DNA from 3 places in the Pseudoalteromonas sp. PAB 2.2 genome. Region 2 is predicted to be linked to each of the others. Evidence: predicted binding sites of a transcription regulator. Region 2 holds the regulator's gene; each other region holds the start of a gene.
The links. The regulator LexA, encoded in region 2, represses DNA repair genes until DNA is damaged. The targets are predictions, from matches to a motif close to TACTGTATNNNNATACAGTA.

Region 1 (5,970 bases), on a different contig from region 2:
GCGGTTGCAGCCAATAACTCAAGCGTTTGTTTAAAATCGTCAGCTTGCTCAGGCGCACTTAGTTCAGCTTCAAGTTGAGCGGCAAGTTGCTCGTAACTTGTTTCCCCGTCGATACGCAGTGATAAACCAAAATGGAAAATGTCGACCAGCTCCAAAATAACTTGCTCAGTATCTGGGGTTTGTTTTTTCCACCATTTCCAACCATAGTGGTCGAGCATTTCAGCACACTCAACCCAAATAGCACGATACCATTCAAAACCTTGGCTAAACCATTGCTCATGCACTTTTGTATTCATGGCATTTTGCATCTCAAGCATGACAACGATTTTTTGTAAATTAGCAGACATTTTTAATCCCAACTTGCATTTTTATTTAGCTATATACTACAGATAAATTCAGCATTGATGAAATTAAAAAACAGCTAAGCAGGTCTTCATAAGCAGTTGAAAAAAATAATTGAGGAATACCATGCTGAGAACCCTTCTTGTTAGTGCATTACTTGTGCTATCTAGCCAAACACTTGCAGCCACAGCTCATAATATTGCTGACTCGGCAGAGCACGTCAGTCCACTATTGCCTGGATTAACAATTCCAGATGTTGATTTAAAAGACCAAAACGGCACAACCGTTTCTTTAAAAAAACGTTTTAAAGAAAAAACTACCGTATTAATCGTTTACCGAGGTGGATGGTGTCCCTATTGTTCCAAGCAATTAGCCAACGTACAAAAAATTGAGGATCAATTAGCAGACTTGGGGGCACAAATTATTGCAATATCTCCGGATATTCCAGAAAAGCTAGCCGAGACTAAAATAACCTCTGCGAACTATCAACTACTCTCTGATGATAGTTTGGCATTGAGCCAAACGTTGGGATTGGCATTTTATCTCGATGACAAGACCGCAAAAATTTATCGCAACAAGTTAGGGGTTAACTTTGTATCACTCGATGGCAAAGCACAGGTTGCGTTACCCGTTCCTGCTGTTTTTGTAGTAGATAAGCAAGGGCTTATCCACTTTCAGTATGCGAACCCTAATTATAAAGTTCGTTTAACAGAAGACGTATTGTTAGCCGCAGTTAAATCAGTGAGCGAACAATAAACACACTATCGAGTGATTAATTAAGTAGGGCTTTAAGCCCTGCTTAACGACCTTGCGCAAACGCGTGCCAAGACTCAATTAAATCAACAAAATCCTCAAAACCGCAGCCACTGCTTAAGCCATTTTCTTCAAGCATTAAATCATCATCCTGATACGCCATGAGATCTTCATTATCTTGATGAAGAGCATGGGCTTCAAACAACGCTTCGTCCTTACTCAAAATCAAATCTATTTCTTGGCCTTGCAGTGTTAAGGGCTCATGGCTATTTTTAACGGCGGAAATTAGCGCCTGGACCATCGCTATTTTTTCTTTGCCTATTTCTTCATTCAACCAACGACCGATAACCGCATGTTCAGTCGAAATTTTAATACGTAAACCGCTCATTGGATCGCGGATAAATTGATATTCCATCGTAAATACTCACAACTCTTGATGCAGTAATTATATCGGTTGCGGCATGCAGTAGCGAGTTCAGAAGGCCAAAAACAACACTAGCGCCCAATGGCGCTAGTGTTAATGCTGTTTAGATATATAAAAAATTGCTAGAGTCGCGACTTGAAACGCGCGGCATCAATGATTGCCCATAGGTATACAATCGGAAGTAATATGAAACCAACGGCGACATAAATTAATACCCCACTTATGATCCACGCTAAGAAAAATGCGATCGCCGCCATCAAACGACCTTGCACCAGTTGCCCTAAACCGGGAAAAAAGATATTACATATTGCTGCGATTACATTACCGCCAGAACCTTGCTCTGCCATACTAACCTCTGTAGTTTTTGATGATTATACTTTTTATAAACACACTTCATGCCAACTTATTATATTTTATAAATCAACACGTTAAATTTTCACACTGTTTTTATTTTAGTTCTTTTTGCCACAAATAGGTCAAATTCACAATTTTTATTATGCAATTTTAATAACTTGCCAAAATAGCTGTTTATAAAAACAGTATTTTATTTAGCCTTGCATAAACACCTGTTATACTCCTCTCATTATAGATTGAAAAGGCGTAACGATGGACGTTTCTGAATTACTCGATGGCTTAAATGACAAACAACGGGATGCAGTCGCAGCCCCATTGCAAAATATGCTAGTACTTGCTGGTGCAGGTTCTGGTAAAACTCGAGTACTTGTTCATCGTATCGCATGGCTAATGCAAGTTGAGCAAGCCTCTGCCTACAGTATTTTTGCGGTCACCTTTACCAATAAAGCTGCAAAAGAGATGCGCTCTCGCGTAGAAGAAACCTTAAAAGCGCCTGTTGGTGGCATGTGGATTGGCACTTTCCACGGGTTGTCTCACCGTATTTTGCGTGCACATCATCGTGAAGCAAAATTACCTGAAAGCTTTCAAATCTTAGATTCAGACGATCAGCAGCGAATGATCAAACGCTTACTTAAAGCAATGAATATCGATGATAAAAAGTGGCCAGCGAAACAGTTTAGCTGGTACATCAGTGCTAAAAAAGACGAAGGTCTGCGCCCTAAAGATATTCAGGCTTACGATATCAATGAGCAAATGATGCTGAAAGTTTATGCAGCATATCAAGAAGCATGTGATCGTGCTGGTTTGGTCGACTTTGCAGAAATTTTATTACGCTGCTACGAAGTACTTAACAATCACCCTACGCTACTGCGTCATTATCAGCAGCGTTTTGCTCATATGTTGGTAGACGAGTTCCAAGATACCAATACGATTCAATATGCTTGGTTAAAGCTGCTAGCAGGAAACACCAACAGCATTATGATAGTAGGTGATGATGACCAAAGTATCTATGGTTGGCGCGGTGCACGTATTGAGAATATTAAACGCTTTTTAACCGACTTCGAAGCCGAAACCATTCGTCTTGAACAGAACTACCGCTCAACAGCCACAATATTAAAAGCCTCCAATGCGCTAATTAAAAATAATGCTGAACGCATGGGTAAAAGCCTCTGGACCGATGGTAACGAGGGTGAACCAATTTCGGTGTATGCCGCTTTTAACGAATTAGATGAAGCCCGTTTCGTAAGCAGTAAACTGCGTAGCTGGCTAAATGCTGGTAATGCCTTGCAAGATGCCGCGATTCTATACCGTAACAATGCGCAATCTCGTGTACTCGAGGAAGCCATGTTACAAGAAGGGCTTAAATACCGCATTTATGGCGGCATGCGCTTCTTCGAGCGTCAAGAGATTAAAGACGCCCTTTCGTACCTGCGCTTAGTGGGTAATCGCCAAGATGATGCCGCCTTTGAGCGCGTTATTAACACCCCTGCTCGTGGTATTGGAGATAAAACCCTCAGCCACATTCGTGACTGTGCGCGGAACGAGTCTCTTCCTCTGTGGTATGCTGCAAAAGCCATTATTGAACAGCAGCATCTATCTGGGCGTGCAGCCAGTGCAGTAACAAAATTTTTAGAGCTGGTTGAGCACATTGAAGACAAAATCAGTGATCTTACCTTAGAAGAGCAAGCTAAATACGCGATTCAAACTTCAGGGTTGATGGCCATGTACCAAGCTGAAAAAGGTGAAAAAGGCCGCGCTCGCGTAGAAAACTTAGAAGAGCTCATTAGTGCCTGTGGCCAATATGAGCTACCTGAAGACGAAGAATTCAGCTCACCACTGCAAGGCTTTCTTGCGTACACTTCTCTCGAATCAGGCGAAGGTCAAGCCGATGAGCACGAAGATGCCGTGCAAATGATGACACTTCATTCAGCAAAAGGCCTTGAGTTCCCGCTTGTTTTTATGGTGGGTGTTGAAGAAGGCATGTTTCCTTCACAGCAAAGTAATGAGGAGTCTGGTCGCTTAGAAGAAGAGCGCCGTTTGTGTTATGTAGGCATGACCCGAGCGATGGAAAAGCTGTACATTAGTCATGCTGAAACTCGCCGTTTATATGGCCAAGAAAAATACCACAGCCCCTCTCGATTCTTGCGCGAAATGCCAGAAGACTGTGTTGAGGAAATTCGTATCAAAACACAAGTTTCAAGGCCCCCAGCCGCAGGCCGTTTTAGCTCATCAGTCACACATGCCGCATTTGAAGACAGTGGCTTTAATTTAGGGCAACGCGTTTTACATGCAAAATTTGGTGTAGGAACGGTACTAAATTATGAAGGCAGTGGTGCACAGTCACGTATTCAAGTGAACTTTGATGATTTAGGCAGTAAGTGGCTTGTTACTCAGTATGCAAGACTTCAAGCCCTATAACGACTACCTAAGCATGCTCATCACTGAGCTGACGATTGCCAAGCATCGTCAGCTTATTGTGGTGCAAGGCGATGCAACCTGGTGTTATGCATTTGCCAATCAACTGTCACTGCCAAACACGTATGTGTTTAGCAGTTGCCATCAATTAAAAAATAGCGTCTTCCCAAAGCATGTTCATCAAATTCTTGGACAAGAGTTTCAACACGCGATTTTTGATGGTTTTAGTGGACTGTATGCAGATAAGTTAGCCGCGCTTGCCGGTACAGTTAAAGCCGGTGGTGTGTTTATTTTATTACTCCCCAATGACCCAACATGGGTCGATCCTGCGCTTGAAAACGTCACATCGTTTGGACAAACAATAACGCATAGTTTCTTTAATGAACGCCTAACTACATTATTAGAGTCGCAAACACACATTTTTAAGCAGCACATCACGCCAACGACATATCAAACAATACACCCACATCACGCATTAATTGACTTTTCTCAACAACAGGCGTGTATTGAGCAAATAATTAAAACAGCACAGGGTCGCGCACATCGTCCTCTCGTAATTAGTGCTGATAGAGGGCGAGGAAAATCAGCCGCATTAGGCCTTGCAGCTGCTGCATTAAAGGATAAAAAAATACTGCTGTGTGCGACTCAAGTTAAAGCGGTGCAAACCACATTTAAACACTTAGCTGAACAACTTAATGTCCCTTTGCAAGCCAATTGCAAGCAACTTGCAAACCTAAGTTATAGTGCTCCTGATAACCTCCTTAATGAAAAACCTCAATGCGATCTGCTATTTATAGATGAAGCTGCAGCTATCCCTGTTCCTATGCTAATGCAAATTTTACACTCGTACCCACGTATTGTGTTTGCTAGCACCATGGTCGGTTATGAAGGCAATGGCCGCGGTTATACACTGCGCTTTTTACATTATTTGCGCAGCCAGTTTAAGTCATTAAAGACAATAAACTTAGACGCACCGATCCGCTTTGCAAAGCATGATCCGCTTGAGTACGCCATACGCGATTTATTACTGCTTGATGCGCAATACAATCAAGTCGCTAGTTCGTTACCTTTGCAGTTCGAGCAGGTTAGCAAGGAGCGCCTTATTCGTGATGAACACTTATTAAGCCAAGTTATGGCACTCCTCGCGTTAGCGCACTACCAAACCAGTGTGAGTGATTTACGTCAATTGCTTGATGCACCTGAATTACACTTATTTATTTGCCGACAAGCAGAAAACCTACAAGCCGTCTGTTTAGTCGCAATTGAAGGGGGACTATCGCAAGATATTGCAGAGCAAGTAATAACAGGCGAACGCCGCCCGCAAGGGCATTTAATGGCACAAACATTAACTCAGTTAACGCATGATACGCAGTGGCTAACAGGTCACTCTGCACGCGTTGTGAGAATCGCTGTAGCACCAGAGAGCCACCAACAAGGTATAGGATCTGCCTTATTAGATTTTTGCCAACAACAACTAAGTACGTGCGATTTCTTTGGTGCAAGTTTTGGGGCAAATGCGTCATTAGTTAGGTTTTGGAAAACAAATGGTTTTCGCCTTGTAAAGCTAGGTTTTAACCGTGATAAAGCCACTGCAGAACATGCTGCACTTGTTATTAAGCCATTAAAAACACAAAGCAAAGCAGTCACAGAGCAATTAAAAGAAGAATTTAAGCAAGACCTAT
Region 2 (5,970 bases):
TTTTTTCACGGCAAAATCAGGAACCCACCAAGAATGTATTACATCATCAGAGGTCATTAAAAAACGTACTTTTTTGTTGATTGGTAACACCAGAGGTTTGTCGACTTCGAGTAGGTAGTGCTCTGTTTTTTCGGCTTGATTATCTATTTGATCTTTCGGTGTCGCTAAAATCGAATAGAAAGCAATATCTTCTCCCATGTATTCATAGTGCCACTTCCACTGCGACCCTGTTACTTTGATTGTAATATCTGCTTTTGAAGCATCTTCCATGGCAATAAGCGTTTTGGTGGCAGGGATCGCCATAGCGATTAAGATCACAAATGGAATTGCAGTCCAAAGTATCTCGACCTTCGTGCTTTCATGGAATTGGGCAGGCTTTGCCCCTTTAGACTTACGATGATGTATCAAAGCCCAAAACATCACCGCAAATACGATGATGCCAATCACACAACAGATAATAAATATCGTCATATGTAATTCATAAACATTATTACTTATATCAGTGACACCTTTACGCATATTGAATTGGCTATTTGCCAAAGCAAGTTGCGGAAGTGCTACCAATATAAGCCACAAGGTGTAACGCAGTTTACCCATGTGACAGCTCCTTTTAATGCTATTGCAAGACGCAAAGCGAAAAGGCGTTACAGCTGGTGCCCATTCGTTTTTTTTATTGTTTAAATACCCAAACCAATCGATGGTTGATGTGTCATCTGCAAACAGCTTGGGTCTGTGTATCATCACGACGCAGTGAACGACACACTCATTGTTTAACCCCCTTACACATTTGTTGTGTGTCTTTTTCGTAAATAGGTGTTAATACAATGTACTTAACCAATTAGTTAAAAAATGAGCAATAAGCAAGTTTTTGTGGTAATAAATGTTTATTTTGGTGCAAAAATAACAACTATAATCAGCGCGTTAATTAATACTTAAGGCAAGTATAAAAACTTAAAAAGAAAGGAAAACTGCGCCGTATAAGGCTTTATGTAGAAAGTAAGGGTGAACAAATCTTAGGTAAACGGTCAAAAACAAACAACGCACCAAATTGAATCAATTTGGTGCGTTGTTTCAAAAAAGTTTAGCAAAGCAGATAAAGTAATTACTCTGCTTGTAACGATTAACGCGTAATATAAAAAGCTACATCCAATCAGCGTTGCGAATAACCCCAACCGCTAAGCCTTCAATATTAAATGACTCATGCTCTAAGTCCACTTCAATCGGGGCAAATTCTTCATTTTCAGCATGCAAAAATACTTTACGTCCTGCTTTTTCTAAGCGCTTTACAGTCACATCGTCATCGACACGTGCCACAACAACTTGGCCATTTTCTGCAACTTGCGTTTTGTGTACTGCCAGTAAGTCACCATCCATGATGCCAATGTCTTTCATACTCATGCCGTTAACTCGCAATAAGAAGTCTGCAGCGGGTTTAAACAATGCAGGGTCAACCTGACAATGGCTTTCTACATGCTCTTGCGCCAAAATAGGTTCACCCGCGGCAACACGCCCAATCAGTGGTAAGCCAAGCTGTTCTGGCTCGTCTTCTTCGACTAATTGAATGCCTCGGCTTGCTCCAGGCTTCATTTTAATCATGCCTTTTTTTGCCAGTGCTTTTAGATGCTCTTCAGCGGCATTGGCACTTTTAAATCCCAATGTTTGCGCTATTTCAGCACGCGTAGGTGGCATACCAGTGTCTTTAATAAATACTTTAATAAGTTCTAAAATTTGCGATTGGCGTTTTGTTAATGGGCGCATACAACTGGTTTTCCATACAGTACATTTAACTGTGAGTATATACAGTTATCTGAAAATCGCAAATTTAAATTCCCCTTCCTCTCATGATAAAAAACAAGCATTGAACGGTGGGGATAGATACCATATTGTATACCGATATTTCACTTAAGAAGTTAGTTTGCGAAGGAAACACAATGAGCATTTGGTATCAACCATTCACCCTCGAATTATGTAAAGAACTCGAACAGGGTATTACTGGGCAAGGCACATTAATGAAAACAATGGGCATTGAAATAACCGAAATCGGCGACGATTATTTAGTGGCCACTATGCCCGCTATTCCAGAGCATCATAACCCTATGGGGATGGTCCATGGTGGTGCTAATGTTGTTTTAGCAGAGACTGTAGCAAGTTATGCAGCCAATTTTGTGGTCGACTTCACCGCATATTATGCTGTTGGCCAAGAAATAAATGCCAATCACATTAAAGCCTCTCGAAAAGGCCTCTTAACAGCCACGGCAAAGCCACTGCACTTAGGTAAGCGAACATCTGTATGGGAAATTAAAATAACGAATGCGGCAGGTGAACTATGCTGCGTATCACGAATGACCGCAGCGGTAGTCAAGCGTTAGTGATTAACGCTCAACAGGATAAATAGTAATTTCGAGCCCTGCGCCAATCGCTGAAATACGTAATAAGGTGTCTGCGTGCAGGGCTTGATTAAAACATTTAGGTGAGTCACCCGACTCAAACCCAATATCGAAAGTACGCTTTGAGCAAGACAACCATTGCTTTAATGCATTGCGTGAGCACGACTCTATAAGTTCACATAATTGGTTGATAGCTTTATCTGGTGTGCCGATATCAGCCGCGGCTTCAATACGTGCTAATTGACGGTATTCATCTTGGTCGTAATGTAAAACCATGGCGTTTTTCTTTAAATCAGCTACCAGCGCACTCATATCGTGTTTTGATTCAAGTTCCAGATCTACATTTAAAAATTGAATTTCCGACATACTCTCGTTTTTACCCTCTATTGATATCTCTGAAACTTTAACTCAGTTTTGTACATAAACCAAATTTAGAATACAGTAAATGCTGCAAGAGCGTTGAGTCGCTCTGTCTATACCGCTGCCCAATAAAAAAATAATAAGAGGTAATCAATGAATAAGCGCGTATTTAAATATGCCCGTAAAGGGCATAAGTGGCTGGGTTACTTACTCGCCATACAACTCTTTTTTTGGTTATTAGGGGGCTTAGTAATGAGCTCAATACCCCTTCAAAAAGTACATGGTAAACATTTAGCCAATCGTAGCTTAGATAATCCATTTACCTTGCATGATTACCCCGCTTCTCTTGACCAAATAACCAAACAATTTCAGCAAATTGATAGCATTCAATACCGTCATTTTTTAACCACTCCCATCATCGAAGTGACGACTAATAAAGGCGTGTTTAACTTTGACGGTCAATCAGGTCGTGCTATGAGCACACCAACTAAAACTGAAATTATTGCCAATGCCAATGCACACTTACTCATCAAGGCGGATGTCGCGGGTGCGCAGTTACTAGAAAAAGGAGCGAGAGAAGTCGGTCACCGCTCCAATGTGTGGCAAGTGAGCTATAACGATTGGTTAAATACAACCGTTTATTTAGAAGGCGACTCCGGTAAAGTCATTACTGTTCGTAGCACTTTGTGGCGCATTTTTGACTTTTTCTGGATGCTGCATATCATGGATTATGATGAACGAGAAAATTTCAACAACCCATTACTAATTAGCTTTGCCGCAAGTAGCGTATTATTTTGTATTACGGGCATTATTTTATTACTACAAAATGTCCGTATCAGACGCCGTAAACCGATTACACGTGCTGATCAATCAAAATAGGGTTACCATCAGGGTCGGTGACAATAAAACTGGCATCACCGACCTTTTGTACCGCCAGCCCCTGTTGTTTAAAGTGCGCCTCTAGTTCATCATAAGCACTAAACTCACTTAAAGGTCTCGCACTTTGGTCCCAGCCGGGGTTAAAAGTCAGCATGGTTTTATCAAACATCCCCTGAAACAAACCAATTAAATGTTCACCGTTTTTCATAATCAACCAATTATGCTCTATCTCACCCGCAAACTGAGTAAACCCCAACTTCTCGTAAAATAGCTTTGAAGCATGGATATCTTGTACATTTAAACTCACAGAAAACGCACCCAACCGCATTGTTCAACTCCCATAGACTGTATTTATTAATGACTATAGTTTACTTTTGGCGCGTGCTCTTTTTCTTTTCAGCTCTGCGTTTTACAATAGTGTTTCCAGTAGTTCACTTATGTGATGGATATGCGTTTACTTTTATCAGCAACTTTATGCCTGTTGTTATGCTTTACGGCGTCTGCAGAACAATTTTCAAACTTTTCTAGCGCCAAAAAATACCTTATTAAAACCTTACCCGAAAATGCTAAAAGCTTATATTGCGGGTGTGATATTAAACGCCAAGGAAAAAAACTGGTGCCCGACCCGAGCGTCTGCGGGTACATACCACGTAACGAAATCACTCGCTCTGGTAAAGAAAATGCACGCGCGAAACGAATTGAATGGGAACATATAGTCCCTGCGTGGGAGTTTGGGCACCAATTACAATGTTGGCAAAATGGCGGGCGTAAAAACTGCCGAAAAGTCAGTGAAAAGTTTCGTAAAATGGAGGCTGACATCCATAATCTAGCCCCTGCAATTGGTGAAATAAATGCCGACCGCTCAAATTTCCGCTATGGAATGGTTACAACCAGCAGCGCCAACTACGGCGCATGCCCTGTGAAAATAGATTTTAAACAGCGCGTATTCGAACCACCACTTTATGCAAGAAAACGTATAGCAGACACCTATTTTTATATGCAAAAAACCTATGACTTAAAAATATCAGATAAGCAACGCACCTTGTTTGAGTCATGGCAAAAACTCGAGATAGCCGAAATAAGCAATAGAAAAGCACTGTAAAATTTGTACACCTGTTTACAAAACTACAACCGTACTCTATTGCCTTACCTCTTTCTTGTTGATATTTTTTAAACAATCATTTACAGGAAAGTAAACAAATGTTTAAAAATAACAAACTCGCAGTAGCAATCTTTTTTGCGGTGTCAGGCCTCTCTTTATCTGGCTGTGGTGGCGGAGGTTCATCAACGCCAACCAACCCAAATACAAGCACGCCTACACCACCCCCAACAAATTCTGGACCAACATGGACTGCGGGTACTTTTGCCTCATCGAGTGAATTTAAAGACCAATGTGCAATACCACGCACGGGCAATGATCCTTACAACAATAACCAACCATACCCAGATAAAGCAGGCTCTGAATTTACAGAGAAAATGTGGTTACGCTCTTGGAGCAATGAAACTTACCTTTGGTACGATGAAATTGAAGATAATAACCCAGATAACTTTAATTCAGTGGCCGCTTATTTTGCACAGTTAAAAACGTTCCAAAAAACAGACTCAGGTGCTAACAAAGATAACTTCCACTTTAGCGAACCGACCGAAGATTACTTTAAAGAAGCGCAATCAGGTGTCGTATCTGGCTACGGAATTAACTGGGCATTTATTAAGAATACTCCTCCGCGTGAGTTGCGCGTTGCTTATCTAGAAGATGATTCGCCAGCCGCTAAAGCAGGTTTACAGCGCGGCGATACTATTCTATCGGTTGACAATGTAAGCATTGATAGCAATACCGCAGCAGGCGTCGATACATTAAACGAAGTACTTTTTAGTCCAACAGCTGGCGAGTCTCACAACTTTAAGTTGCGCAGCAATGATGGCACTGAAAAGTCGATTAATATCGTCGCCGGAAATATCACCCAAACGCCGGTGCAAAACGTTGGCACCATCACTACCGAAAACGGTTTCAAAGTTGGCTACATGCAATTTAATAGCCATATTAGTATTGCTCAGCAAGGACTTATTGATGCGGTCAATCAGTTTAAAGCCGACAATATTGATGAACTCGTAATCGACTTTAGATATAACCGTGGCGGCTTGTTAGCGCTGTCATCGCAGCTTGCTTATATGGTCGCAGGCCCTGCTAATACTCAAGGTTTCTATTACTATCAAACCATTAAAAACGACAAACAACCTGTCGAAAGCCCATTTCCGTTCGTTGATATTGAAGTGGACTACTCAACTTTTGAGGTAACTAATAATACCCTGCCAGATCTTAACTTAGCAAAAGTCTATGTACTGA
Region 3 (5,970 bases), on a different contig from region 2:
CATGAAATCACGTATTAATGGTTGGGCATCAGCGTTTGGGTGTAAATTGTCGTTTTGCATGAGCTCCGGGCGACCTGCTATGTCTAACATAAAGAATGGCATAAGTTCGCTGTCGGTTTCATTGGCAATACTTTCAAAGCTGTCGGTAAATAACTTAGTGTAGCGGGGGCCATAATTTGGTGGAATCTGAACTTCCATCACGGCAGTTTTGGCACCTGCTTGTTGGCTTTTGTTAATTAAATCACGTAAGTTAGCGTGTAAACGTTTGATTGGAAAACCACGTAAACCGTCATTTCCACCAAGCTCAATAAGTACATGAGTGGGTTCAAATTCGGCTAGCAGGGTATCGAGTCGTCTAAGTGCTCCGCCAGTTGTTTCACCGCTAATGCTTGCATTAACTAAGTTAACAGGTTGGCTTTTTTCATCGTACTTATCTTGTAACAATTTAACCCAACCTTGCTCTTGTTTGAGGCCGTAAGCGGCGCTTAAACTGTCACCTAAAATTAAAATTGTGTTGTCAGCTGCTGCCGTAAGTGGTTTGATTACTAACAGTAAAACGAATATAAAACGTAGGATTGGATGCATCATATGTCAGCGCTTTCTCAATTAAACATTATTCAAGTTAATGGACTTACTAAAACAGTCACCACAGTGGAGGGTGACCTAACCATCCTCAGTGACATCAGCTTTAATGTCAAGTCGGGCGATTCTGTTGCCGTTGTTGGCACATCGGGCTCGGGTAAGTCAACGTTACTGAGTTTATTAGCAGGTCTTGACCAGTCAACCAGTGGCAGCATTCATTTAGACGGCGCTGAATTGCACGATTTAGATGAAGAAGCCCGCGCGGCATTACGCGCTGATAAAGTGGGGTTTGTGTTTCAGTCTTTTATGCTTGTGCAAAGTTTAACCGCGCTTGAAAATGTGATGCTACCGGCAGAGCTTGCAGGTAGTAAAAATGCAAAACAACAAGCCCTAGAGTTACTCGAAAAAGTGGGTCTTAGCCACCGTGTGGGGCATTATCCTTCGCAACTTTCTGGTGGTGAGCAACAGCGTGTTGCAATTGCGCGTGCATTCATTGGTACGCCTAAAATTTTGTTCGCGGATGAGCCCTCAGCAAACCTTGATAGCAAAAATGGTAGATTGATCGAATCTTTACTTTTTGAACTGAATAAAGAACACGGTACCACGCTTATTTTAGTAACTCATGATGAACAGCTTGCTGAAAAATGCCAACAAATTTTACACATTGAAGCAGGTCAATTAGTAACAGTAAAAGAGAGCGAAGAGGTGCAAGCGAATGTGGGCTAAGTTAGCACTTAAACTGTTTACACGTGAGTTTAAACGGGGTGAATTAACGGTGATCAGTGCGGCTATTGCTTTGGCTGTGCTCACCGTATTAACGCTTTCTATGGTAACAGACCGAATTGGTCAAAGTATTGCGCAAAAAAGTAGTGCCTTTATCGCTGCGGATCGTGTGCTGGCCAGTAATCATCAGTTACCAACAGAGTATTTGCAAAAAGCGCAGGAACGGAGCTTACGCACTGCAAAAATTACGTATTTCGATACCATGCTATTTGCAGGTGACGAAATGCAACTTGGCTCAGTAAAGGCAGTTTCTGATAGTTATCCATTAAAAGGCGAGCTTAAAGTAAAAACACGCTTAACTTCAGATGCTATTGTTACTGACGAAGTGCCAAAAATGGGTGAAGTGTGGCTTAGTGAGTCAGTGTTTTATGCGCTTAATATTCAGGTTGGTAGTCAAGTTGAGCTGGGCGCTGCAACGTTTACAGCAAGTCGAGTGGTTGCCGAAGAACCCGATGCTCCTTTTAATGTTTTTTCCAGTAGTCAACGCATTTTAATTAATGAACGTGACATAGACGCGACACAGGTGATCCAGCCGGGGAGTCGCGTGTTTTATCGTCAATTGTATGCTGGTGAGCAAAGTGACTTAGACACCTTTTATGCTTGGCTTAAACCCCAAATGAAAGAAAACCAACAGTGGTATGGTGTTAAAGACAGGCAATCACCTATTGCGAACAGCTTAAATAGAGCGGAGAGCTTTTTATTACTGGCAGGTTTGTTAGGTATCATTTTAGCGGCAGTGGCAATTGCGGTATCGGCAAAACGCTACTGTGAAAGGCAATATGACCCAGTCGCAATGATGAAAACTCTTGGTGGCAGTAGGGCAACTATCCGTAAAATTTACTTATTACATTTAAGTTTAGTTTGCACAATGTCGGTCATTTTGGGGTTAGTTATTGGTTATTCTTTACAAATGATAGCCAGTGATTACCTTGCTCAGTCAATGGGCACAGAGCTGCCAAGCGCATCGGCAAAACCTTGGCTTATCGCAGTCAGTACAGGCGTGATTTGTGCCGTTATGTTCTCGATTAAGCCGCTGCTGGATTTATTTGATATTCCCCCATTGCGTGTACTTCGTCGCAACTTGGGTGACCGTTTATTAGTGAGCAAAATTCACCTTGCAATGTCGGCGCTAACGGTGTTTTTGTTAATGTGGTTGTTCAGTAATAACATTAAAATTACGGCCATTTTATTTACCTCAACAGCGTTTTTAATCGTGGTGCTATTTGGTCTATCGAAGCTTATTTTTGGTGGGGGTCGTAAGCTAGGCTTAAGTCCTGGTAATAGCTGGTCTTTAGCGATTGCTTCTATTCAAAAGCGAGCGAACGTAAATGCTGTGCAGCTTATAAGCTTTGCGCTTGCTATTAAATTACTGTTGTTTTTAATCGTACTTAAAAACGACATGATTTCAGATTGGCAGTCACAATTGCCAGCCGATGCGCCAAACTCATTTTTAGTGAATATAACAGAAGCTGAGCTTGAACCTATCACGTCGTTTTTAGCAGAGCGTGACATGCCTACGTCAGATTTTTACCCGATTGTTCGTGGTCGTGTTAATGCCGTTAATGGTGAGCTGGTGGCTCGCGAGGTATCATTAGAAGACAATGAGAAAAAAGATGAAGAAGCACGTTCAGGTATTGGCCGCGAGTTAAATCTTACATGGCGCGCTGAGCTACCCAAGCAAAATGAGTTAATTGACGGTACATGGTTTACCGAGAACTCAGTGGCAGAGGCGTCATTAGAAGAGTCAATGTTAGCGCGTTTAGATGTAGAGTTGGGCGATACACTCACCTTTTTAATTGGCGCTCAGTCATTCGATGCCAAAATTACCAGTGTACGTAAAGTAAATTGGAACACCTTAAAACCGAATTTCTTTATTATTTTGAGCCCCGATGTGCTGCAAAGTTTCCCTGCGACGTATATTTCATCGGTGCGTGTAAATAAAGATCAAAAGCGAGAGTTTAGTGAGTTATTACGTCAATACCCAACGGTGAATGCGATTGATGTTGAAAGCTTTATTAAGCAAATACGCTCAACAATAGAGCAAGTATCGTTAGCGATTGGCTTTGTACTCGCGATTGTTGTTGCGTGTGGTGCTTTAGTGCTTATTTCGCAAGTGCAAGCCAGCCTAGGTGAGCGAATGCAAGAAATTGTTATTTTGCGTACACTGGGCGCTAAAGGGCGATTAATTAAAAACGCGACCTTGTATGAATTTTTATTATTAGGCTTTACGGCCGGTTTAGTCGCGGCTGTTGTCAGTGATGTTGCTTTGTTAATTGTACAAAAACAAATGTTCGAATTAGCAGGTAAGTTGCATCCACATATTTGGTTAATAGGCCCTGCAGCAGGTGGGTTATTTGTTGCGTGTTTAGGGTATTTAATGATAGCGCGCACTATGCGAAAAAATACTCAAGGTTTACTGCGGTCGCTAGGATAAAGACGATGTTTAAAAAATGCTCGCAATTGCGGGCATTTTTTATGAACTGTAATTAGTTACTGGTAATTTATACAGTGCTCTGGCATTATTAAATGCAGATGATGATTTTATAGATGGGTCAGTTAGTTGGCGATTATTTTAGGGATTGATCCTGGTTCACGATTAACAGGTTATGGGGTAATTGCCCACCAAGGTACTAAATTTACTTATTTAGGGAGTGGCTGTATAAAGCTTGCTGATCACGACTTTCCTATACGCTTAAAAATGATTTATCAAGGTGTTAGCCAGTTAATTGAACAGTTTTCGCCTGATAATTTTGCCATTGAAAAAGTGTTCATGGCACATAATCCTGACTCAGCACTTAAACTTGGTCAAGCCCGTGGGGCCGCCATAGTCGGTGCGTCAATGGCAGAGTTGCCCGTATTTGAGTACTCAGCCAGACAAATAAAACAGGCGGTCGTGGGGAATGGTGGTGCCGATAAATCGCAAGTACAGCATATGGTTAAAAATATTCTAAAACTGCCGGGAACCCCGCAAGCCGATGCTGCCGATGCGTTAGCAATTGCCATTTGTCATGCTCACTCAGAACAAAATTTAATTAAACTTGCGGGCAGCGCGAGCAAAACCGTAAGAGGACGATTAAGGAAGTAATATGATAGGTCGATTAAACGGGTTACTTGTTGAAAAGCAGCCACCAGAAATACTTATAGAGGTAAGTGGTGTCGGTTACGAAGTGCAAATGCCAATGACCTGTTTTTATGATTTACCCAATGTGGGTGAACAAGCGGTTATTTATACTCATTTTGTTGTTCGCGAAGACGCACAGTTATTATTTGGTTTTAATAATAAAACCGAGCGTGCTTTATTTAGAGAGCTGTTAAAAGCAAATGGGGTAGGCCCTAAACTTGGCCTTGCTATTTTGTCGGGCATGTCGGCGCAGCAGTTTGTTAGTTGTGTTAACAATGAAGATGCGACAACCTTGGTTAAACTGCCTGGGGTGGGCAAAAAGACTGCAGAGCGCTTGGTACTTGAAATGAAAGATAGGCTAAAAAATTGGGGTAATGACTTATTCACACCATTTAGCGATAATGCCATTATTGAGCCTGCAAGTAATGATACGCTAGTAGCGAATAATGCTGCGGATGATGCTGTATCGGCACTTGAATCTTTAGGCTATAAACTACCGCAAGCGCAAAAAGCGGTTAAAGCTGTAAATAAACCAGGTATGACAACAGAGGTTCTTATTAAAGAAGCTCTAAAGTCAATGTTGTGAGTACACCATGATTGAAGCAGATCGCTTAATTGATGCGAGTGAACAAAGTAATGAAGACAGTGTCGATCGTGCAATACGTCCAAAACTATTAAACGATTACACAGGCCAGCCGCATGTTAAGCAACAAATGGAAATTTTTATTGAAGCCGCTCGTCATCGTGGTGAGGCGTTAGACCATTTACTCATTTTTGGTCCGCCGGGTTTGGGTAAAACAACACTGGCTAATATTGTAGCGAATGAGCTTAATGTAAACATTAAAACGACTTCAGGGCCGGTTCTTGAAAAAGCGGGCGATTTAGCCGCGCTATTAACTAACCTTGAAGAAGGCGATGTACTGTTTATTGATGAAATTCACCGCTTAAGTCCGCAAGTAGAAGAAATACTTTACCCCGCAATGGAAGATTATCAGCTCGATATTATGATTGGTGAAGGTCCTGCGGCACGATCAATTAAGCTCGATTTACCGCCTTTTACATTAATAGGGGCTACAACGCGTGCTGGCTCGTTAACATCGCCATTACGAGATCGTTTTGGCATTGTGCAACGCTTAGAGTTTTATTCGGTTGAAGATTTATCAAAAATTGTTGCCCGCTCTGCTCGATATTTAGATTTAATCATGTGTGACGAAGGCGCCGTTGAAATTGCTAAACGCTCACGCGGTACACCACGAATAGCAAACAGACTTTTGCGCCGAGTACGAGATTACACGCAAGTTAAATCAGACGGTAAAGTAAATGCCGAAGTCGCTGAACAAGCACTTGATATGATCGATGTTGATAAAAGCGGTTTTGATTACATGGACCGAAAATACCTTCTTGCCATCATCGAAAAGTTTATGGGTGGCCCCGTGGGTCTCGATAATTTAGCGGCTGCCATTGGCGAAGAAAAAGAGACTATT

Region 1: a site for LexA is predicted at 2,042-2,061, ahead of uvrD (DNA helicase II). Genes of this name have one in related genera too.
Region 3: a site for LexA is predicted at 3,857-3,876, ahead of ruvC (crossover junction endodeoxyribonuclease RuvC). Genes of this name have one in related genera too.

The regions. Positions count from the first base shown of each region.
Region 1 is NZ_LYPI01000015.1:138,606-144,575, forward strand. It holds gene BWD47_RS14600 (dUTP diphosphatase) at 1-347, opposite strand, end outside; gene BWD47_RS14605 (peroxiredoxin-like family protein) at 472-1,098, shown strand; gene BWD47_RS14610 (YacL family protein) at 1,142-1,510, opposite strand; gene BWD47_RS14615 (hypothetical protein) at 1,642-1,866, opposite strand; gene uvrD (DNA helicase II) at 2,126-4,291, shown strand; gene BWD47_RS14625 (GNAT family N-acetyltransferase) at 4,269-5,970, shown strand, end outside.
Region 2 is NZ_LYPI01000018.1:80,426-86,395, forward strand. It holds gene coxB (cytochrome c oxidase subunit II) at 1-597, opposite strand, end outside; gene lexA (transcriptional repressor LexA) at 1,141-1,758, opposite strand; gene BWD47_RS16155 (PaaI family thioesterase) at 1,932-2,369, shown strand; gene BWD47_RS16160 (hypothetical protein) at 2,373-2,753, opposite strand; gene BWD47_RS16165 (hypothetical protein) at 2,901-3,626, shown strand; gene BWD47_RS16170 (VOC family protein) at 3,601-3,954, opposite strand; gene BWD47_RS16175 (endonuclease) at 4,069-4,728, shown strand; gene BWD47_RS16180 (S41 family peptidase) at 4,827-5,970, shown strand, end outside.
Region 3 is NZ_LYPI01000020.1:19,821-25,790, reverse strand. It holds gene BWD47_RS17045 (arylesterase) at 1-588, opposite strand, end outside; gene BWD47_RS17040 (ABC transporter ATP-binding protein) at 589-1,308, shown strand; gene BWD47_RS17035 (ABC transporter permease) at 1,298-3,799, shown strand; gene ruvC (crossover junction endodeoxyribonuclease RuvC) at 3,926-4,450, shown strand; gene ruvA (Holliday junction branch migration protein RuvA) at 4,452-5,072, shown strand; gene ruvB (Holliday junction branch migration DNA helicase RuvB) at 5,080-5,970, shown strand, end outside.